2 linked regions of the Nordella sp. HKS 07 genome follow. The protein of the gene in region 2 interacts with the protein of the main gene of each other region in a pairwise test. Links are inferred from orthologs where the notes say so. Each region holds a gene or a part of one and is shown on either strand. Other genes may lie near its edges. The genes, in order: G5V57_RS11155 and G5V57_RS25370.

The links.
Region 1: the proteins of G5V57_RS25370 (region 2) and G5V57_RS11155 interact in binary tests that used the Escherichia coli proteins (3 or more experiments, as listed by UniProt). The link is inferred for Nordella sp. HKS 07 from one-to-one orthologs.

Annotation. Positions count from the first base shown.
Region 1 is NZ_CP049258.1:2,382,755-2,393,535, forward strand. The notes cover bases 2,777-5,447. They hold G5V57_RS11155 (sulfurtransferase TusA family protein), read left to right. Parts: upstream 2,777-3,835; coding sequence 3,836-4,060; downstream 4,061-5,447. Other genes in these bases: mobA (molybdenum cofactor guanylyltransferase MobA), read right to left, coding at 2,777-3,188; G5V57_RS11150 (MOSC domain-containing protein), read right to left, coding at 3,185-3,772; G5V57_RS11160 (dimethylarginine dimethylaminohydrolase family protein), read left to right, coding at 4,057-4,935; G5V57_RS11165 (Spx/MgsR family RNA polymerase-binding regulatory protein), read right to left, coding at 4,991-5,338; G5V57_RS11170 (GTP-binding protein), read right to left, coding at 5,354-5,447. Outside these bases: G5V57_RS11130 (ATP-binding cassette domain-containing protein), read right to left, coding at 1-1,310; G5V57_RS11135 (DUF924 family protein), read right to left, coding at 1,544-2,077; mobB (molybdopterin-guanine dinucleotide biosynthesis protein B), read right to left, coding at 2,074-2,583; more of mobA, read right to left, coding at 2,580-2,776; more of G5V57_RS11170, read right to left, coding at 5,448-6,490; G5V57_RS11175 (helix-turn-helix transcriptional regulator), read left to right, coding at 6,630-7,043; G5V57_RS11180 (DUF899 family protein), read left to right, coding at 7,076-7,645; G5V57_RS11185 (carbohydrate ABC transporter permease), read right to left, coding at 7,708-8,580; G5V57_RS11190 (carbohydrate ABC transporter permease), read right to left, coding at 8,585-9,544; G5V57_RS11195 (ABC transporter substrate-binding protein), read right to left, coding at 9,647-10,781. UniProt on the Escherichia coli protein: Sulfur carrier protein involved in sulfur trafficking in the cell. Part of a sulfur-relay system required for 2-thiolation during synthesis of 2-thiouridine of the modified wobble base 5-methylaminomethyl-2-thiouridine (mnm(5)s(2)U) in tRNA.
Region 2 is NZ_CP049258.1:5,403,093-5,414,173, reverse strand. What follows is about bases 3,445-6,415. They hold G5V57_RS25370 (cysteine desulfurase family protein), read right to left. Parts: upstream 5,485-6,415; coding sequence 4,405-5,484; downstream 3,445-4,404. Other genes in these bases: G5V57_RS25360 (alpha/beta hydrolase), read left to right, coding at 6,178-6,415; G5V57_RS25365 (Rrf2 family transcriptional regulator), read right to left, coding at 5,468-5,959; sufB (Fe-S cluster assembly protein SufB), read right to left, coding at 3,445-4,393. Outside these bases: G5V57_RS25395 (cysteine desulfurase), read right to left, coding at 1-699; Fe-S cluster assembly protein SufD, read right to left, coding at 696-1,895; Fe-S cluster assembly ATPase SufC, read right to left, coding at 1,892-2,647; G5V57_RS25380 (hypothetical protein), read right to left, coding at 2,760-2,927; more of sufB, read right to left, coding at 2,927-3,444; more of G5V57_RS25360, read left to right, coding at 6,416-6,825; G5V57_RS25355 (hypothetical protein), read left to right, coding at 6,879-7,766; G5V57_RS25350 (sulfotransferase), read right to left, coding at 7,898-9,463; G5V57_RS25345 (outer membrane beta-barrel protein), read right to left, coding at 9,476-10,237; G5V57_RS25340 (outer membrane protein), read right to left, coding at 10,161-11,081. UniProt on the Escherichia coli protein: Master enzyme that delivers sulfur to a number of partners involved in Fe-S cluster assembly, tRNA modification or cofactor biosynthesis. Catalyzes the removal of elemental sulfur from cysteine to produce alanine.

The sequences.
Region 1 (10,781 bases), 3.0 Mb from region 2 along the record:
AGCAGGTAGAAATTGGGTTGCGCCAGCCGCAGGAGCAGCATCGCCAGCCGCGCCCGCTGGCCGCCGGAAAGCCTGGCGAGCGGTGCTGACTGCGCGTCGATGCTGATCCCCGTTCCGGCGAGTTGCGACCTCGCCTGATGGTCGGTCAGGTCGCTGGACCGCTTCACCGCATCCCAAGGTGTGCGAAACGCATCGAGTTGCGACAGTGCCTGATCGGAATTGCCGAGCTGGAGGCTCGCAGCACCCCTTATATGCGGATCCTCCCTGGCAAGAGCCGCGCGCAGTCTGTCGACCAGTCGGGTTTTGCCCGTCCCGTTGGCGCCGAGCAAAGCGATCCGATCGCCATTTTCGATCCACAGCTTCCCGGTGCGGAACAGGACCCGCCCGTCCGGCGTCGTGATTGCCGTATCATTTATTGTCACAAGCGCCTTGGCATGGGTGCCGCTGTTGGTCAGGCGGATCGCCCCGGCCGAGCGGTCCTGATGCGCCGGCCGCGCTTGTTCCTCCAGCCTGTCGGCCCGCTCCGAAAGCTGCTTGGTCTTTACGACCAGGAGGTCGGAGCCCGAATTGATGCCAATGTTCTTGAGCTTTGCCGCTTGCTGCCTGAGCGCCCTGACCTTGCGCATGTCGTTTTCATACCGGCGATCGCGCGCCGCGTCGCGCTCTTCCAGTGCCTGGAGGGCGCGGGAATAGGGCAGGGAGAAATCTTCACTGTCCTCCGGGCGCAGAAACAGGGTGCGGTTGGTTATATCATCGAGAAAGGCGCGATCATGGCTCGCGGCGATCACCGCGCAGTCGCGCGGCAAGGCGAAAAGAAACCGCTCCAAGACACCGATCCGGCCAATATCGAGATGGTTGGTCGGCTCGTCCAGGAGAAGCAGATCGGGTTCGACCACGGCCGCCCTTGCGAGAAGCATGGTCCGCTGCCAGCCGCCGGACAGGCTGCCAACAATTAGACGCCTTATGGCCTCGTCCACCTCGAGATCATCGAGCAGAATATCGATCCGCCAGCTCTCTGTTTCGGCGACTTCCGGGGCGAGCGCGTCGCGCACAGTGTCATGGAGGCTCAAGGATAAGAGGCGTTCGGGCACGTCCTGCGATGCGAAGGCGATGACCAGGCCGCGCATGCATGTCACGGCTCCTGTCGTAGCTTCTTCCTCGCCCGCCACGATGCGAAGCAGCGAGGATTTGCCGCGCCCGTTTGCCGCGACGAGGCCGAGGCGGTCGCCTTTTGCGACGGAGAAATTGAGCCCGCTGAAAAGGGACTCGCGACGGATCAGAGAAAGGTCTTTGGCGGAGATAAGGGACATTGCAGTCTCATCAAGTCAGGGCGGCACAACCAACTGTGCCCAAAAAGGCTGACGATGAGACGGCGATGCGTTCCTCGGTCAGCCCCGCGAGATCGAGCGCGGGGCGAAGACAGGTCCACGAGTTCTGCAATGGAAGTGCTGATGTAACATCGACTTCCCCTCCTGTTTGAAGCGCCAAGCTTATCTAGACCAGTTCGCACCGGATTGACAACACCGCGCCGAAGGGCGAGGCGTCAGCCCGAAAACCCGCCCGCCGCCAGAAACGCCAGCTCCTCGGGCGTCGATTTCCGGCCCAGGATGGCGTTGCGATGCGGAAAGCGCCCGAAGCGCTCGATGATGTCGAGATGGAGCTTGGCCCAATGGACCATGTCCGGCTGGCGCGCCGCGAACAGCGCCACGCAGCGCCGTTGCGCGTCGAGATCCTCGGCATGCTCGAAAGGCATGATGAGCCACATGGCGAGCGGGGCCGGAACTGTGAGATGGTCTCCATGCGATACCGCCCGCCTGGCCAGCGCCAGGGCCTTTTTGTCGGCGGCGAAGGCGAGCGGCGAGCCGCGATGGATATTGCGCGAGAACTGGTCGAGCATCAGGATCAGCGCCAGCATGCCGCGCGGTGTCTCAGCCCAATGATCGAAGGCGCCGTCGCGCGCTTTCGCCAGCGCCTCCTTGAAGCGGACCGACAACGCGCCGTCGAAAGCCGTGTCCTTGACGAACCAGCGCTCTTCCCCGGCCTTGAGCCAGAAATCGATCACGTCGTCTGGGGTCATTTCGGACTGAGCTCCATGCGCGCGATGATGAACTGGGCGAGCGCCTCGACATGATCGCGGTCGAAGACCGGTACCTGCGCGTCGGGAACCGGCCCGGTGGCGGCGATCGCCACGATGGACGGATCCTCGCCGGCGAGCTTCGGATGATCGAGCGCCAGATTGCGCACCTCGATCTTGAGGTGGTCGCCATGCTTGTAGCCTTCGACGATGACGAGATCGCAAGGCGTGAGTTTGGCGAGGATCATCTCGAAGGACGGCTCCTCCTCACCGCGCGATTCATGGATGATGGCCCAGCGCTGGCGCGAGATGACGGCGACCTCGCTGGCGCCGGCGGCGCGATGGCGGAAGCTGTCGCGGCCCTCATGATCGATGTCGAAGGAGTGATGCGCGTGCTTGACCGTCGCCACGCGATAGCCGCGTCCCGTCAATTCGCGCACCAGCTTCTCGACCAGCGTGGTCTTGCCGGCGTTCTTGAAGCCGGCGACGCCAATGATCTTCTGCGTCATGGCCGGTACTCGGCCTGGATGCGAAGGGCAGTGTTCACATCGGCCGCTTCGTTGAGGTTGAAGAACGGATCATAGGGCTCTTTCGGCCACTCGGCGATGCCGGCCTCATGCGCCAGAACCCAGTGCTGCACCGAGCGCCGGCTGTCCTTCATATAGTCGGCGAGCGCCGACGCCAGCGTTGACTTCCACAGGCCGAAGACCGGATGCAGCCTAGCGCCCGAACGCGCCACCGCCATATCCTTGTCCCGCGCAGCTTGGCTGAGCTTCCGCACCAGATCGCGCGGAAAGAACGGCGTGTCGACCGCGACGGTTGCGACCCATTCGATCCCGTTCTGCCGCGCCCAGACGAGTGCCGCCAGTATGCCGGCAAGCGGCCCCTGATGGTCGCCAGGGGCATCCGTCACGACCTTGTATCCTGGCACTTCGAGCGATGTCGCTTCGTCATGCCGGTTTACGATGAGTGTCGCGACCTGCGGCTTGAGCCGCGCGATGGCAAGGTCGATCAATGCCGCGCCGCCAAGAAGCAGGCCCGCCTTGTCCTCGCCCATGCGGCGCGATTGTCCGCCGGCCAGGATGCAGCCGGCGATATCGCCGCTGCCGCTCACGCGGCAGGCGCGCCATAGAGGCGCTGCGGCGGAATCCAGATAGTGATCGCATCACCCAAGGCCACATCGCCTTCGCGCTCGACCCAGGCGGTGATGCCGCGCTTGTGCTTGGCCGCCTTCACGAAGCCGACCTTCTGCTCCGGATTATGTCGGGCGATGATATCGGCCGGATAGCGGCAGGGCTCGTTCTCCATGTCGACGACGATGGTGGCGCCAGAGGGGAATTGCAGCCGCGAGGAGGGCGGCAGCAGGGTCAGGTCGGGAATGCCCGATGTCACCATATTGGCGCGGACCCATTCCGGCTTCACCTCGGGGATCTCCATGACCGCGGCTATGTCGGCGAGCTCCTCGACCGACAGCAAGGTGAGCTGGCGCACATTGCGGATCGGCGTGTCGCGCGGATATTGCTTGATGGTGCGCACATCGGCGGGGCGCGTTAGCCCGCTATGGCAATCGCCCACGATCCCGTCGAAGCGCAAGGCCAGCCAGTCGCTGCGGGCTTTCTCCAGTCCCGAGGTGCGGTCGGCATTCTTGAGCAGCGCCTCGACACGGCCGGTCGTGGCAAGCTTGGTCATCAGCGGCATTTAGATCTCCCGTCAGGCGAACCGGCATAGCAGGTCGAGAGGAGGCTCGCTATAGTGGCCGCCATGACCGAACATGAACTCGACGCGGCGGGCCTGTTGTGCCCGCTGCCAGTGCTTAAAGCCCGCAAGCGCCTGGACAGCCTCAAATCCGGCGACACTTTGCGTCTCATTGCCACCGACCCCGCTTCCGTCATAGATGTTCCCCACTTCTGCAACGAGCAGGGCCACGAGCTCCTTTCGCATGAGGCGAGCGACGGCCGCCATATATTCAGGATCCGGCACAAATGAGCTTCGATTTCGGCGCCTTCAACAACTGGGGTTCACTCAAGAAGGTGGTGGTGCGCTCGCCCGCCACGGCCTTCAGGGACGATACCCGGCTCGACGCCGAATGGAAGCCGCTGAACTATCATTCGCGGCCCGACCTCGCCGAGGCATGCCGTGAATTCGCCGAAGTGACGCGGCTTCTCGAGGCGGCCGGCGCCGACGTCATCTCGCTTCCCGACGGCGACGGGCTCACCCTCGATTCGATCTACACGCATGACGCGCTGATCGTGACGCCGCGCGGCCTGGTGCGGCCCTTCATGGGCAAGCCGCAGCGCCGCCGCGAGGCCGCCGTCAATGGCGCGCATCTGGAAAGCTTGGGCATCCCGATCGCCGGCGAGATCGAGGGGCCGGGCTCGGTCGAGGGCGGCGATCTGGTCTGGATCGACCGCCACACGCTGCTCGCCGGCATCGGCTACCGCACCAACCGCGAAGGCATCGCGCAATTGCGCAACCTGGCCGGGCGCGATGTCGAGATCCTCGAATTCGACCTGCCGCATTACAAGGGCAAGGGCGACGTCTTCCATCTGATGTCGGTCCTGAGCCCGCTCGACCGCAACCTGGCGGTGGTCTATCTGCCGCTGATGCCGGTGCGCCTGGTGCAGTTCCTGGAAAGCCGCGGCATCGGCTTCGTCGAAGTGCCCGACAGGGAATTCGACACGATGGGCTGCAATGTCCTGGCCCTGGGACCGCGCCACGCCATGATGGTGGCGGACAATCCCGAGACCGAACGCCGCATGAAAGTGGCGGGTGTCAAGGTCGAGGTCATCAAGGGCGACGAAATCTGCCGCAAGGGCGAAGGCGGCCCGACCTGCATGACGAGGCCGCTGGTGCGGGGATAGTCCCGCAATCCCCAATTCTGTCATCCCGGATTTCGCCGGGGATGACGCGTTTGAACTATCCGATGAATCCCCGAACCTTCTCGGAGAAGCCTACGGTGACCGAGCCGTCCTTGTGCTCGATGAGCGGGCGGCGGATGAGCGAGGGATTCTTGAGGGCGAGCGTCACGGCCTTCGCCTCGGTGAGGTTTTCCGTTTCTGCCTTAGGCAGGCCGCGCCACGTATAGCCGGCGCGGTTGATCATCTTCTCCCAGCCACCCAAGGCTTTCGACCATTTCGCGACCTGGTCCTTGCTGAGCTCGTCTTCCTTCACGTCGCTGAAGTGATATGCCTTCCTCTTCTCGTCGAGATAGCCCATGGCCTTCTGGCAGGTCGAGCATTTCTTGAGGCCGAACATCTTGAGCATCGGTGAGTCTCCGGTCTAGTTGAGCGAAAGAGTCTTGTCGGTGTGGAAGGCGCCGGCGCCGGTGATCTGATCGGTGAACGCCTTGAACAGATCCTCGATCAGGTGTTTCTCGATATCCTTCACGATGAAGACGAGACGGGTGCGCTCATCGCCATCGGGCCACGCGGCAAGCCTGACCGGCGGGTGATAGATATGCTGAACGCCATGCAGCACGATTGGGCGCGTCGGATCATCGGCGACCTTCACGATGCCCTTCATGCGCAGCATGTTGGCGCCATGGAAGGACTGCAGCAGTCCCAGAAACATGTCGAGGCCGGCGGCGCTGATGGCGCGCTCGTCCGAGAAAGTGAAGGAGCGGATATGGTCGTCATGACGGGACACGTCGTGATGATGTTCGTGATCGTGGCCATGGTCATGATGTTGGTGGCCGTGATGACGATGGCGCCGGCGTTTCTCGCCCGCTTCATAGGCCTCCGCATTGAGCCAGTTGCGCGCGTCGAGCGACTTGGTGTCAGGATTGTAGAGGCCGCTATTGAGAAGCCTGGCGGCCGTCGCCTCGCCGCGATGGGTGGTGAGGATGCGGGCCGCCGGGTTGAGCGCCCGGAGCCTGGCGATCAGCGCGTGGAGCGCGTCTTCGCCCTCCCGTCCGGTGAGCAGATCGAGCTTGGTCAGCACCAGGCGGTCGGCGACGGCCACCTGTTTCACCGCTTCCGCATGGGCATCGAGCGTCGCTTCACCCTGCGCCCCGTCGACGACGGTGATGACGCTTTCGAGCCGGCAGCGCTTGAGGAGATCCGGTTCGCTCATCACCGTATGCAGAACCGGGGCGGGATCGGCGAGACCGGTCGTCTCGATGATGATGCGGTCGAAGGCCTTGAGCTCGCCGGCATCGCGCCGCGCGATCAGTTTCAGCATCGTGTCGATGAGATCGCCGCGGATCGTGCAGCACAGGCACCCCGACGACATCTCGAAGACGTTCTCCTCGGAGCGTTCGACGAGAAGATGGTCGATGCCGATTTCGCCGAACTCGTTGATGATCACCGCGGCTTGGGCGAGCATCGGGTCCTTGAGCAGGCTGTTGAGCAAAGTGGTCTTGCCGGCGCCGAGGAAGCCGGTGATCACCGAAACGGGCAGGATCTGCAGGTCAGTCATGGGTCGCTGATATAAGCGATTGATCGCCCTTCGTCAGCCCCTGCAAAACATGGCCGATTCACCACGCGCGCATGGGGGCGCCCACTCAATCGTCAACGCATAAATTGACTATCAACATATGTATTGATAATATCCGGGAATGAAAACGAACCAGCTGGCTGTGGCGCCCCAGAACGACGCGGTGAACGAGACGGCGTCCCTCGATCAGGTGTTCTTCGCCCTGTCGGATCCGGTGCGCCGCGCCATCCTGGAGAGGCTCGACGGCCAGCCGATGCTCGTGTCGCAGCTGGCGGAGCCGTTCAATATCTCGCTCCAGGCGGTGTCGCGCCATATCCAGGTCCTGGTGCGCGCCGGTCTCATCGCACAGGAGCGCACCGGCCGCATTAGCCGCTGCAGCCTGACCATCGGGCCGATTTATTCGGCCGCTGTCTGGATCAATCGCTACAGCAAATACTGGCAGGAACAGTTCGACACGCTGGCGGGCGCGCTGGATGGCATCGAGAAGCACAAGGCCGCCAAACGCGGACCGGCGAAACGTGATCCCAGATCTTGAAGTCTTGTGAATGTGAAGAAAGACGGGAGGCGATGATGAAATACCAGGCTGCGGCGATCAAGCTCGACGATTATCGTCGCCAGATCACCGATATCCGCGCCAAGATGCGAGCGCTCAAGGACGAGGCCGAACCGCAGGCGGTGAAGGACTATGAGTTCGCGACCCTCGCCGGTCCGGTGAAGCTGTCCGACCTCTTTGCAGGCAAGGACGATCTGATCGTCATTCACAATATGGGTAGGAGCTGTCCCTATTGCACATTATGGGCCGACGGCTTCAACGGCATCTATCAGCATCTGGCCGATCGCGCCGCCTTCGTCGTGGCGAGCCCCGATCCGCCCGAGATACAGCGAGACTTCGCGCAAGGCCGCGGCTGGCGCTTCCCGATGGTGAGCCTCAAGGACAAGGGCTTCGCCGCCGACATGGGCTATTATGAGGATGGCTGCATGCCCGGCATCTCGGTCTTCCGGCGCGAGGGTGATGGGGTAGTCCGCGTCTCCAATGCCGGCCTTGGTCCCTTCGACGACTACTGCGCCGCCTGGCACCTCTTCGATCTGTTGCCCGGCGGGCCCGGCGACTGGCGCCCGCGCTTCAGCTATTCGTGAGATTGGCGGCTTCTCCCTCCCCGTCCTTAACGGGGAGGGTGGCGCGTAGCGCCGGGTGGGGTCTACCCTTTCACCACGCCTTCCATCAGGCCCTTGAAGAAGAGCTTCTGGGCGAAGGTGAAGGCAATGATGCCGGGTAGCACCACGATCATATAGACGGCGGCGAGATTGGGCCATGACCACTGGCCAAGCCCGCCTTGCGCGCCCGCCAGCACCACCGGCATGGTGCGCGCCGTCTGGTCGTTGGTGAGCGTCGAGCACAAAAGGAACTCGCCCCAGGCGGTAACGAAATTGACGATGAAGACCACGACGAGACCATTGCGCGCCATCGGCAGCACGATCTCCCACAAGGTGCGCACCGGACCGGCCCCGTCGACCTTTGCCGCCTCGACCACCTCATGCGGCACCAGCTGGAAGACGCTGCGCATGATGAGGATGCTGATCGCCAGGTTGAGCGTGATATAGGGCAGGATGAGCCCGCTGGTGCTGTTGATGAGGCCCAGGAAGCTCTGGATTTCGTAGACGCTGATGATCGACACCACGCGGGTCGGGAAATAGAGCGAGACGAGAAGTGCTGCGACGACGAACCCGCCGCCCTTGGGCCGCATATGCACCAGCGCATAGCCGGCAAGAATCGCAAAAACGCTGGTGAAAAAGGTTGTGCCGGCGGTGACATAGATGCTGTTCCACAGATTGACCGGCAGCGTATCGATCTTCTCGAACACATAGGCATAGTGGCCGAAGTCGAATTTGCGTGGCCAGAAATCGCCGCGCATCGCATCGGGGCGCGATTTGATCGACATCATCAGCACCCAGGCGAGCGGCGCCAGGATGATCAGCATGAAGAAATTGATGACCCCGTGGCGGATAAGCGACGCCTTGTTCTGGGCGAACCAGCTCTGCTCAGGTTTGGCGGTGACGGTGATGTCGGTCATGATCCTATCCCTTCGGCCTGAAGAGCCGGATCAGGATAACCATCACCACCATCATGCCCATGGCCCCGATCATGCCGATCGCCGCGGCGAAGCCTTGCCGCCACAGGCCGAGCTTGAACGCCTGGTCATACATGAAGATGGTCCAGGTATAGGTCGGCGTGTCACGGTTGAAGCCGCCGAAGATCAGATATTCGTCGATCACCGCCATGGCGCTGCCGAAGCGTAGCACGATGAGGATCATCATGATCGGCGCCAGTGCCGGACGCGTGATGTGCCAGAAGATCTTCCATTCGCTCGCCCCGTCGATGCGCGCTGCTTCCGGCAGGTCCTTGGGGATCGCGGCGAGGCCGGCGAGGAAGAAAATGGTATGATAGCCGAGCCCCCACCACCATTCCATGACGGCGATGGCGGGTAGCGTCAGCGGCGTGCCGCCCAGCCATTGCGGCGCGTTCTGCAAGGTGAAGAGGCCGAGCGTGTCGACCAGGAAGTGGTTGATCGGCCCGACCTGGTAATTATACATCCATTTCCACAGCACGAAGACGAGCGTGCTCGGGATCACCGCCGGAATGAGCAGCACCACGCGATAGAAAGTGGCGAGCTTCGGATTGGTCACCTTGTCGATGAGTATGGCGAGCAGCAAAGGCAGGATGATCGTTCCGGGCAGGAACATTAGCGTGAAGAGCGTGGCGCGCCACAGGCTCGCCCACATTAGGGGATCCTTGGCCGCGGCGACGTAGTTGGCGAAGCCGACGAACTCAGCCGGATCGCTGGAAAGGAACTCATAGTTGGTGAAGCTGATCCACAGGACGCGGAAGATCGGATAGACTTGATAGCCGACGAAGAAGATCACGGCCGGCAGCAGGAACCACCAGGCACTCGATGCATGGCGCAAGCTCGTCAGGCGCTCGCCCAGACGGCTCTGGGGCGCCAAGCTTATTCGATCGGAGGCGGTCGTCTCAACCATTATTCCAAGCTTTGCTGGATGCGCCGCTCTTCACAAGAGCGCACAGACGCTCGCTAAAGCAAACGGGAACCGGGCCCGAAACACCGGTTCCCGCGCCCCTGGTTACTTGCCGCGCTTCATTTCGGCCTGCACGGCGTCGACGACTTTCTGCAGCGCAACCTTGGGATCGGCTTCCTCGCCCTTGAGGTAGGTTTCCCAGATCGGCTTGCCGATCACGAACTGCTGCAAGCCGAAAATGTGGTTGTTGATGGCCTTGGCCTTGTCGAGCTGGCCACGCACCAGCGCCACGAAGTCCGGCATCCAGTCGGGCTTGTTGGTTTCCCATTCCGCATAGATCGACTTGTAGGGCGGCAGCTGGCCGGGATGGCTGGTCTCGGTGCCGGCGATCGAGTCCTTCCAGATCTGCGGATCATAGGTGAGCGCCTTGATGTATTCGGCCGCCTTCTCCTTGTTCTGTCCGTATTTGAACAAGGCGCTGCCGGTGGTCCAGAACACCGTCGAACCTGCGCCATTGGCGAATTTCGGCAGCGGCCCGAGATGCAGGGCCTTCTGGTCGTCCCAGTTCTGGGCCATGCGCAACGGCGCATTGAAGTACTTGGTGAAGTAGCCGACGCGCTGGGCGGCGAAGGCCACTTCGTCCGGCGTGCCGTTAACGCCGCCATCGGAGGCGCCTTCGAGCAGGATGTCGGGATGCGACACCGCCATGATGGCCTTCATCAACTTCAACGCCTCGACCGACGGCTCGCTGGTGAAGTCGAACAGGCCTTCGGAGGTGTAGACATCGGGGTTCATGCTGTGCGCCATCGGCGCCAGCGAGCGCCAGCCATGCGAGTCGAAAGTGGCGCCGAAGGGAGCCGCTCCCGAGTCCATGATCTTCTTGGCGTTGGCCAGATGATCATCCCAGGTGGCGGGTGCTTGATCCGGCAGGCCGGCCTTGGTGGTGAGGCCCGAATGCCAGGAATTGCCGATCACGTCGAGGAAGAACGGCCAGCCATAGAGCTTGCCGTCGATCGTGTTCTCGGCCCGGATCGAGGGGATCATGTCGTCGATCACCTCTTTCGGAATATAGTCGTCCCACGGCTCGATGACGCCGGCTTCCTTCATCGCCGACATTTCGACGAAAGGTGTCTGGCCGACATAGACGTCCCAGGTGCTTTCCTTGTTCTTGGCTTCGGCCACGAAGCGCTCGATGCCGAAGCCTTCGACCGGCGCGATCTGATAGTTGAGGCCGGGGAAT
Region 2 (11,081 bases):
ATGGCCTGTGATGACATAGAAATCGGCGTCGAGATCCTGCACATCGACCGGCATGTGCACGGCCGACTGGCTGCCGTCGACCAGCACCGGAATGCCCTTTTCATGGGCGAGGCGTATGACCTCTTTGATCGGCACGATGGTGCCGAGCGCATTCGACATATGGGTGATGGCGACCATCTTGGTGCGCGAAGTGAGGAGCTTCGCGAATTCCTCGATGAGGAAATTACCGTCATCGTCGACCGGCGCCCATTTGAGGACGGCGCCCCGTCTTTCGCGATGGAAATGCCAGGGCACAATATTGGAATGGTGCTCCAGGATCGAGAGCACGATCTCGTCACCCTCCCCGATCACCATGCCGCCGAAGGACTGCGCCACCAGATTGATCGCCTCGGTGGCGTTGCGCGTGAAGATGAGCTGGTCCTTGGACGGCGCATTGAGGAAGCGGCGGACACTTTCACGCGCGTCCTCGAAGGCCTGCGTCGAGGTGTTGGAGAGATAATGAAGGCCGCGATGCACATTGGCGTAGTCTTCCGACATCGCCTGCATCACGCGGTCGAGCACCACCCTGGGCTTCTGGGCGGAGGCGGCATTGTCCAGATAGACCAGCGGCTTGCCATAGACCTCGCGCGCGAGGATGGGGAAGTCGCGGCGCAGGATCTCGACGTCATAGGCCGGGCGGATCTTCTGCTGAGCGGTCACCTTGCGTCTTCCTTGTGATTGACCAGCCAGCTCTCGGCGAAGCGTGTCAGCACGTCGCGCACGCCGTCATGACCGATCGTGTCGAAAGCCTCGCCGACGAAAGCGCCAATCAGCATCGATTTGGCCTCGGCCTCCGGAATGCCGCGCGACTGGAGATAGAACAGGTGATTGTGGTCGATGTCGCCGCTGGTGGCGCCATGGCCGCAAGCCACGTCATCGGCATAGATCTCGAGCTCGGGTTTGGCGTCGAACTCGGCCGTCTCCGACAAAAGCAGCGCATGCGAGGACTGCTTGCCATCGGTTTTCTGCGCATCGGGCCGGACGATGGCCTTGCCCTGGAAGATGCCGCGCGCATTCTCGTCCATCACGCATTTGAACAATTCGCGGCTGGTGCATTTCGGCACCTGATGATCGATGACGAGACGCGTATCGGCATGCTGCTTGCCGGCCAGCAGATAGGAGCCGGCAATCTTCGCATCCGCGCGCTCGCCCTTGAACTCCAAAGTGCCGTTCTGCCGGTTGACGCGGGCGCCCGAGGTCAGGGTGAAGTCACGCAGGACGGTATTGGCGCCGATCGTGATCAGCGCATGGGCGAGATGGATGGCCGAACGGGACTCGATCTCGAGCTTGACCCGGTCGAGCTTGGCCCCGGCGCCCAGCACGATATCGATCACGCTGTTGGACAGGTAATCGCCCTCGCCGATATGCGTCTCGAACAAGGTCGCGGAGGCGCCATCCGCCACCTTGACCTTGTTGCGGGTGGCAATGGTGCGCGCCTCGGCATCGGTCGCGACATGGACGATCTCGACCGGGGCATCAATATTGGTGGTGATCTCTATCTCGACGCCCGCCGTGGCGAAGGCGAGGTTCATGTCGAGGACCGGCTCGCTGTCGGCATCGAGCCCATTGAGGTGCGCTTTCACGCGCACATCGCCGCCAGCCGGCAGGTTGGAATAGCCTTCTGCGAATTCGCCATTGACGAAGACGATGCGGGCATGCGCCAGCTTTGCCAGAGGATCGCGCTTCAGGAGCCGTTCCACGTCCTTCTTCGCCGCCTCGACCTTCACGCGTGGCGGATAGGGTCGGTCGATCAGGACCCTGAGATTGGTCCATTTCCAGTCTTCGAGACGCGGATGCGGCAAGAGCATGCCGTCATAGGCGAGCTCGGCCGGCGTCTTGTTCACGGCGATATTCATGCGGCTTCCTTGGCGAACTCGGCATAGCCCTTGGCCTCGAGCTCGAGCGCCAGGTCCTTGCCGCCGGATTTGACGATACGGCCCTGCGAGAGGACATGCACATAGTCCGGCACGATGTAATCGAGCAGGCGCTGATAATGGGTGATGACGACCATGGCGCGGTCGGGCGAACGCAACGCATTCACGCCATCGGCGACGACGCGCATGGCGTCGATGTCGAGGCCGGAATCGGTCTCATCGAGAATGCAGAGCGAGGGCTCGAGCACCGCCATTTGGAGGATCTCGGCGCGCTTTTTCTCGCCGCCCGAAAAGCCGACATTGACGGCGCGCTTCAGCATGTCCTGTGTAATGTCGAGCTTGGCCGCGCGGTCCTTCACCAGCTTGATGAATTCGGGCGTGGTGAGCTCCTTCTCGCCGCGTGTCTTGCGCTGCGAGTTGAGCGCCACTTTGAGGAACTGCATGGTGGCGACACCCGGTATCTCGATCGGATACTGGAAGGCCAGGAACAGGCCCTTGGCGGCGCGCTGATCAGGCGCCATTTCGAGCAGGTCCTCGCCCTTGAAGGTTACATGGCCGCCCGTCACTTCATAACCTTCGCGTCCCGCCAGCACATAGGACAAGGTCGATTTGCCGGAACCGTTCGGGCCCATGATGGCATGCACCTCGCCAGGCTTCACATTCAGGGTCAGGCCGTTGAGGATGGTGCGGTCTTCCTCCGCCAGTTTCACATGAAGGTCATTGATCTCAAGCATTCTACTTGTCTTTCACATAGTCATTGTAGGTTTTCGAATGATCGGTATGGGCGCGAGCCGTGATGACGAACCAGATGGCCGCGATACCCATGCCGATCGCCGTAATGGTCACTCAGAGCCAGGTCTCCATCGTCTGGGCAAGGACGGCGCCCATGATGCCGGAAGCCACGATGCCCGCCACGAACACCCAGACGGCGCGCCAGCCCTCGGCGGTCACGGGATAAGCCCTCTGCCCACCATTGGAGCGCACGAACCAGATGTCATCGCGGCGCCTGGACATCAGCCGACGCTTCCTTCGAGAGAGATGCCGATCAGCTTCTGCGTCTCGGCCATGAACTCCATCGGCAATTGCTGCAGCACGTCGCGCACGAAGCCATTGACGATGAGCGTCACCGCCTCTTCCTGCGAAAGCCCGCGCGACTGGCAATAGAACAGCTGGTCGTCGGAGATCTTGGACGTTGTCGCTTCATGCTCGAAATGGGCCGAGAGCGTCTTCGCCTCGATATAGGGCACGGTATGGGCGCCGCATTTGTCGCCGATGAGAAGCGAGTCGCACTGCGTGAAGTTCCGGGCATTGGTCGCCTTGCGATGCGCCGAGACGAGGCCGCGATAGGTATTGTCGCTCCTGCCCGCGGCTATACCCTTCGAGACGATGCGACTCGAGGTGTTCTTGCCGAGATGGATCATCTTGGTGCCGGAGTCGATCTGCTGGCGGCCGTTCGAGATGGCGATCGAGTAGAACTCGCCGCGCGAATTGTCGCCGCGCAGAATGCAGCTCGGATACTTCCAGGTGATGGCCGAGCCGGTCTCGACCTGGGTCCAGGAGATCTTGGCGTTCTTGCCACGGCAATCGCCGCGCTTGGTCACGAAATTATAGACGCCGCCCTTGCCCTCCTTGTCGCCCGGATACCAGTTCTGCACCGTCGAATATTTGATCTCGGCGTCATCGAGCGCGATGAGCTCGACGACGGCGGCATGCAGCTGGTTCTCGTCGCGCGTCGGCGCGGTGCAGCCTTCCAGATAGGACACGTAAGAGCCCTTGTCGGCGATGATCAAGGTGCGCTCGAATTGGCCCGTCTTCTTCTCGTTGATACGGAAATAGGTCGAAAGCTCCATCGGGCAGCGCGTATTGGGCGGCACATAGACGAAGGAGCCGTCGGTATAGACCGCCGAATTCAGCGCGGCATAGAAATTGTCCCCCTGCGGCACGACCGAGCCCAGATACTTCTTCACCAGTTCGGGATGCTCGCGCACCGCTTCCGAGATCGAGCAGAAGATGACGCCGGCCTTGGCGAGTTCGTCCTTGAAGGTGGTGACGACGGAGATCGAATCGAACACCGCATCGACCGCGACCTTAGGGCTCTGGACGCCCGCCAGCACCTCGCGCTCGCGCAACGGGATGCCGAGCTTCTCATAGGTCCTGAGCAGTTCGGGATCGACCTCATCGAGGCTCTTCGGGCCCGACATGCTCTTGGGGGCGGCGTAATAATGCAGGTCCTGGAAGTCGATCTTGGGATAATGGACCTTGGCCCAGGTCGGCTCAGTCATCTGAATCCAGCGCCGATAAGCCTCGAGACGCCAGTCGAGCATCCATTGCGGCTCGTTCTTCTTCTTCGAGATGAAGGCGACGATATCCTCATTGAGGCCCTTGGGCGCCAGATCGGATTCGATTTCGGTGGTGAAACCGTATTTGTACTTGTCGACGTCAATGTCCTTGACGAGTTCGATGGTGTCGATATCGGCCATTCTAAACTTCCCTATGCCGCTTTCCGCCGGGCCGCGAGGCGGTCCCAGGCAGTGATGAAATGTTCGATGTCTGCCGCCGTCGTCGTCCAGCCGAGGCTGACGCGGATGGCGTTGCCGGCGAGTTCCGGGGGCAACCCCATCGCCGCCAGCACATGCGATTTCGCGACCTTGCCCGAGGAGCAGGCCGAACCCGAGGAGACGGCGATGCCGGCGAGGTCGAGCGCCATGAGCGCCGTCTCGGCGGAAAGCCCCGGCAGTGCGAAGCAGCTGGTATTGGGCAGCCGCTCGGCGGCGGCGCCGAAGATCACAGCACCTTCAAGCCGCTCCTCAAGCGCGTCGCGCAAGTGTCTGATTTCGATTCGCTTTTCCTCCGCCGCGGCGGCGAAGCCGGCAATCGCGGCGACATTCTCGGTGCCGGCACGCCGGCGCAGCTCCTGGCCGCCGCCCTGGAGGAGAGCCGTGACCGGGAGACCATCGCGGATGACGAGCGCCCCGGCGCCCACCGGGCCGCCTAATTTGTGCGCCGAGACGCTCAAGGTGTCGACGCCAAGCAGGCCGAAATTGACGGCGATCTTGCCAAGGGCCTGGACCGCATCACAGTGAACGAGCGCGTCATGCTTCTGGGCCAGCGCCACGACATCGCGCAGCGGCTGGATGACGCCAGTCTCATTATTGGCGAGCATGACGCTGACAAGCGCCTTGGGCCCGGTTGCCAGCAGCCCATCGAGCGCGGCCAGGTCGACGACGCCGGAGCCATCGACGGGCAGGACGTCTACTGGCTTGCCGGAAGCCTTGGCGGCTTCAATGACCGATGGATGCTCGACCGCTGATACGATCAGGCGCTCGGCCGGCGCCCCCTTGAGGGCGAGATTGTTGGCTTCGCTGCCGCCCGAGGTGAAGACGACCATGGGCGCGATCGTGCCCAAAGCGCGCGCCACGGCTTCACGTGAAGCATCGAGCGATGCACGCGCCGCGCGGCCCTCGGCGTGGATCGAGGACGCGTTGCCTTTGAGCTCGAGCGCGGCGAGCATCGCGGTCCTGGCGGTCTCGCGCAGCGGGCTCGTGGCGTTATGGTCAAGATAGGTGCGCATTGACCTCGGCCGGTTCCCTTCGGACATGGCGCGCCTTGGCCTGGCGGATCGAGGCCGCGAGCGCCAAATTGCGTTTGTTGACGACGTCATCGAGCGTGACATTGGCTAGGAAGGTGTTCACCTGGCGCCCGATAGATGACCAAAGGTCATGGGTGCAGCAGCGCTCGCCCTTGACGCAGCCTTCGACCGCGTCACCCTCGCAGCGGGTCACCTTCATCGGCTCGTCCACCGCGGCGATGACGTCATAGATGACGATGTCGTCGGCATCGCGGGCCAACCGATAGCCGCCGCCCGGACCGCGGGCGCTCTGCACGAGGCCCGCCTTGCGCAGCTTCACGAAAAGCTGCTCCAGATATTCCTGGCTGATGTCCTGGCGCTCGGCGATTTCGGCCAGCGAGACGGTCCGGCCCTCGCCGTTCTGGCCGATATCGACCATGGCCATCACCGCATATCTGCCCTTGGTTGAAAGTTTCATGGTTGCTCTTCCGTTGCCGCCGCGTTTGCGAGAAAACTTGCCATTTCACCCTGGAGCCGTGCTAAGGACCGGCCTCGCCCGGCGTCCGTGGGATTCTATATTTCTTTGAACGGTTCTAAACAAGGATATAGAAAATCCGACTACCGGAGTCAACTATTCCGCCGGTTTTTGCCCCTATTCAATGACCGCCAGATGCAGAACAGGATCGACACTCGCTCATGCCTGAAGTGATTTTCAATGGGCCCGCGGGCCGTATCGAAGCGCGCTACCATCACTGCAAGGCTCAAGGGTCCCCCATCGCGATCCTGCTTCATCCGCATCCGAGCTTCGGCGGCACGATGAACAACCCGATCGTGCATCAGCTCTATTATATGTTCGCGCAACGCGGCTTTTCGGTGCTGCGCTTCAATTTCCGCGGCGTCGGGCGCAGCCAGGGCCTGTTCGAGAATGGTGCCGGCGAGCTTTCTGATGCCGCTTCCGCCCTTGACTGGCTGCAGGCGCATAACCGCGAGGCCAAGATCTGCTGGATAGCCGGCATTTCCTTCGGCGCCTGGATCTCGATGCAGCTTCTGATGCGCCGCCCGGAGATTTCGGGCTTCATCTCGGTGGCGCCGCTGGCCAAACATTACGACTTCTCGTTCCTGGCGCCCTGCCCGGCCTCGGGGCTGTTCGTCAATGGCGACAAGGACACGGTGACCCCGCCGGAAGCCGTCAACACGCTCGTCACCAAGCTCAAGACCCAGAAGGGCATCGTCATCGAGCACAAGGTGATGCCGGGCGCCAACCACTTCTTCCAGGACAAGATCGACGATCTGACCAAGATCTGCGCCGGCTATCTCGACAAGCGGCTGGCGCGCGAGGCGTAAGGCTTTCACCGGCACCGCGCCCGAGAGCTTGAGCAAGGCCATTGGGAGGCAATGTGAGTCGGCCGAGTTTCTGCACATTCTGGGCAGGACGCGCCAGCCCGTATCAGACACTTTGCCTGGCGAGCTGGGTCGCCCATGGTTTCGATGCCATCGTCTACACCGCGGATGCGGACATCACGCTTCCGCCCGGCGCAATACGGCGTCCCGCCGAGGAAATTCTCGATCTCGGTGGCCATGTCCATCGCTACAAGAGCGGCTTCGGCGCCGGCAGTCCGTCGCTTCATTCCAACCTCTTTCGCTACAAGCTTCTGAAGCGCGGTGAATGGTGGCTCGATACCGATGTCCTCGTGCAGCGCGACGATCTGCCGGCAACGGATTTCTTTCTAGCCAGGCAGATCCAGAGCAACGTCGTGGGGACCGCCGTCATGCGCCTGCCCGCGGAATCGCCGCTGGTCGACGACGCGATCCGACAGATCGAAGCCGTCATCGAAGAGGCTCGGTGGGGGCAGACCGGCCCCGATCTCATCTCCTCGCTGGTCGCAAGGCACGGGCTCGCACACAGAGTGCATGAGCGGAAAACAGCCTATGAAATCGACTATTCCGAAGTCATCAAGCTGTTCGACCCGCGCGCCCGTGACGAGCTCGGGGAGCGCCTGGCGACCTCGACATTCGTGCATCTGTGGAACGAGATATGGAACGCCATCGGCTTCCCGCAGGAATTGGGGCCACCGGAAGGGTCGTATCTGGACACCGTCGTCGAGCGCTATGGTGGCGGGGCCATGTTTCCGGCACGCGTCCCCTTTGCCAGCATCGAGAAGTGGTGGGAGAACAGAGCCCATCGCGTGCGTCTGGAACACGAATTGGCGGAAACCCGGGCGAAAATGGCCGCTTCTCCCCGCTTCACCTTCAGCTACTCCCAACAATTCCGCAATCGCGACTGATCGGGCGCCCCAGCTTCGCGTTCAGCGCACTACAGCATCGGACCGAAAAGTGCGAAGCGGTTTTTGGATAATCCGATGCGCAAATCAAAGAGTTAGAGCGCCGGACCGATTCCATGTGAGCGTCCGGCGCTCTAGATGCGGAGCGCCGATTTGAGCGGGGCGAGGAACTTCTCGTAATGCTTCCATCGGCCAACGGACGAGTCGTAGATGGGCTGGCGGACCTGCCAGCGGCTGGGCGTCGTCACCTGCCGCTTCGTTTCGAAATAGCGCAGACAATTCTCGTCCCAGTCGAGACCGATATGGCTGATGAGCGCCCGCGCGCCGGACTCAAAATCGGCCACGGTGCTCTCATAGTCGACATCGAGCATCCTGATCGGCAACGCGTCGCGCCAATGGACCATCAAACCCTGATATTCGCGATAATAGTGACCGAGCGTAGCCAGATCGCCGCTGTAGCCGTGGCTCTCATTGAAGTTCTGCAGGTAGACCGCCACGCAGTTGTCCAAAGGCGAACGCCGGCAATGGATGACCTTGGCATTGGGAAACATCAGGGCGATCAGACCCAGGAGCTCGTAGTTATGCGGGCTCTTGTCGACCATGCGCCGGGCCGTTTCGGGCACCCGCTCATAGGCTTTGCAGTAGGCCTTGGCGAGGTCGGCAATTTCGCCAGCCGACAAGGCCGCCACCTTCGCGGTGAAGGCTTTCGGGTCGGGTGAACCGAAGGAAAGACCACCGACAATCTTGCGTAGATAGGGAAACTCGCCAAGCGCCGCCACCGCATGATGGCTGGAGAGTATCTGCTCGGTCAGCGTCGTGCCCGAGCGTGGCATGCCGACGATGAAGACCGGCCGCTGGTCCGGCACGCCGAAATGCCGGCGCGCGGCGAAGAAGCCCGGCGTGAACAGCCCTTTGGCGGCGGCGTAGGTCGCGCGATGAAGCTCCATGTGGAATTTAAGTTTCTTGAGCTCTTTGCCGCGCGTGAAATGCCGGAAGGCATCCTCGTGACGGCCGAGATCATTGCAGATCTTGCCATAGGCATGATGCAGCGGCGCCCGCTCGTCGTCGCGAAGTGCCGGATCGCGCAGCATTCTCTCGAAATTCTCGATCAGCGGGTCTCCGGCCGCGAATTTGTGCGTTCCGGCCAAACCGCACAACGCCTCGACATTGCGCGGGTTGAGAAGCAGGATCCGCGAGAAGGCCGCCTCGGCCTCCGCGAACTGTCCCATTTGCGACTGGATCTCGGCCAAGCCGATTTGCGCCTGCAGAAAGCCCGGCGCGGCCTCCAGCGCCTTGGCGAGATATTTCCCGGCTCTTTCGATATCGCCGATCTGCCGCCAGGCCTTGCCGAGATTGGCCCAAGCCTCGGCATAAGCGGGATCGATCCTGACCGCCCTTTCGAGATGCGGCACCGCCTCTTCCGCCCGCGATGAAATGACCAGGGCATTGCCGAGATTGTTCCGATAGATGGCCTTGTCCGGCGCCAGCTTCACCGCCGTGCTCATATAGTCGATGGCAATCCGAAACTGGTTTGCCTCGATCGCGAGCACCCCCATGAGATTGAGGGCATCAGGATGCTCGGGATTTTCGCGCAGCACCGTCTGATAGGCCCGCTCCGCCTCCACGAAGCGGCCTGCCTTGTGAAGCGCGATGCCCTTGGCGATAAGGGCTGTCTGGCGCGCTGTTATTGGCCGTATCAAGTTACCGAGCGATCAATAGGCCCACTGAAGCCCCACCTGTCCGCTATGCGTGTAATAGGTCGAGGAATTGTTGTCGTCGTCTTTGGTCGCTTCGGTGAGAACGCTCATCGCGCCCCTGAAGCGGTAGCCCAGATCGAGCATGAACTGATCGCTGACCGGAACACGCAGGCCGGCGCCCGCCTGGGCGGCCAAAGCGAGATCCGTGTGATCGGTGTCGTGAATGCGGGTGTCGTAGGTGATGTTCACATCCATAAGCGCCATGCCGACGCCGCCGCCCAAATAAGGCCTGACACCGCTAACCTCGACCTCGCGCCACAGATTGGCCATCAGGAAGTAGCCCTCGACATCGCCCTCGGACTCATCGACGTTTTCCTCTCCTTCATCGACCTTGTCGACATCGTAGGATTGATAGGAGACCTCGACCTCGCCGCGCAGAGATTCAGTGATATTGCCGCCGAGCGCCACGCCGACGGTGAAGCCGGTCTTGAACTTCACCAGATAATCATGATCGTCGATATTGGCGTGCGTGTCCTCGGGCAGCAACACGCCGCCGAACACGCTCACATAGTTTGCACCATAAGCCTCCGGCGCAACGTCCGCCGTTGGCGTGACAGTAGCACCCAGCCCCCAGTTGAAGCCGGCCTGAATGACGTGATTTTGCGTCGAAACATCGGCATTGTTGCCAAGCTCGTCCTCCTCACCGGTCAGGAGAACATCGAGAATGCTCTTGAAGCGATAGCCGACCTCGATCGACATGCTGTCGGCGACCGCCATCCGGGCGCCGACACCGGAATTGTCCGGCCAGGCCGATATTGGTGTCGTTCGACATCTTGTCGCTGTCGAGCTCGCTGTCATCGAAATGCAGCACGCCGACGCCGATACCGCCGCCGATATAGGGCGTGAACAGGCCAAACTCGAAATCTTTCCAGATATTGGCCAGGATGAAGCCCTGCTCCAGATCCCCGCTCGCATCCTGGGTGTCATTGTCGCGCTCGGAATAGTTCTCGAGCTTGGAGCGCGCATAGGAGAGCTCCAATTCGGCGCGCAGCTCCGGAGCGATATGTGTGCCGACGGCGCCGCCGACGGTAAAGCCCGTCTTATGGTCGATCAGATAGGACGAGCCGCCATAGTTCCAGCCCGTCTCGGTGAAGATGGCGCCGGCAAAGAGGCTCACATACCAGGAGGACGGATCGCCCGCGGCGCCTATGATACGGGAGTCCGCGCCGAGCGCGTAGGATGCGCCCAGCTGCACGCCATGACTGTAAAAGGAAAAGACGCCATTGTCATTATCGCCATTGTTGGAACTAGCGTCGACAACGGCTCTGAGCCTGTAGCCGGCATCGACCGCCAGCCGTTCAGTCAGCGCAAAGCGCAGGCCGGCGCCAAGCTGACCGGCCAGGCCGAAGCCGTCAATGTCCCAGTCCACGTCGACCGATTCCGAATCGGAGTTGAGGATGCCCACGCCGACACCGCCCCCCACATAGGGCTGAACCGTGTCGCTGAGACGGATATCCTTCCAGAGATTGCCCAGGACGAAGACGGCGGAGGTAGAGCCATTCAATTCGTATTTGGTTCCCCCCGCAAGTTCCTGGGCCCAGTCATTGTCGTTCGTCGCATA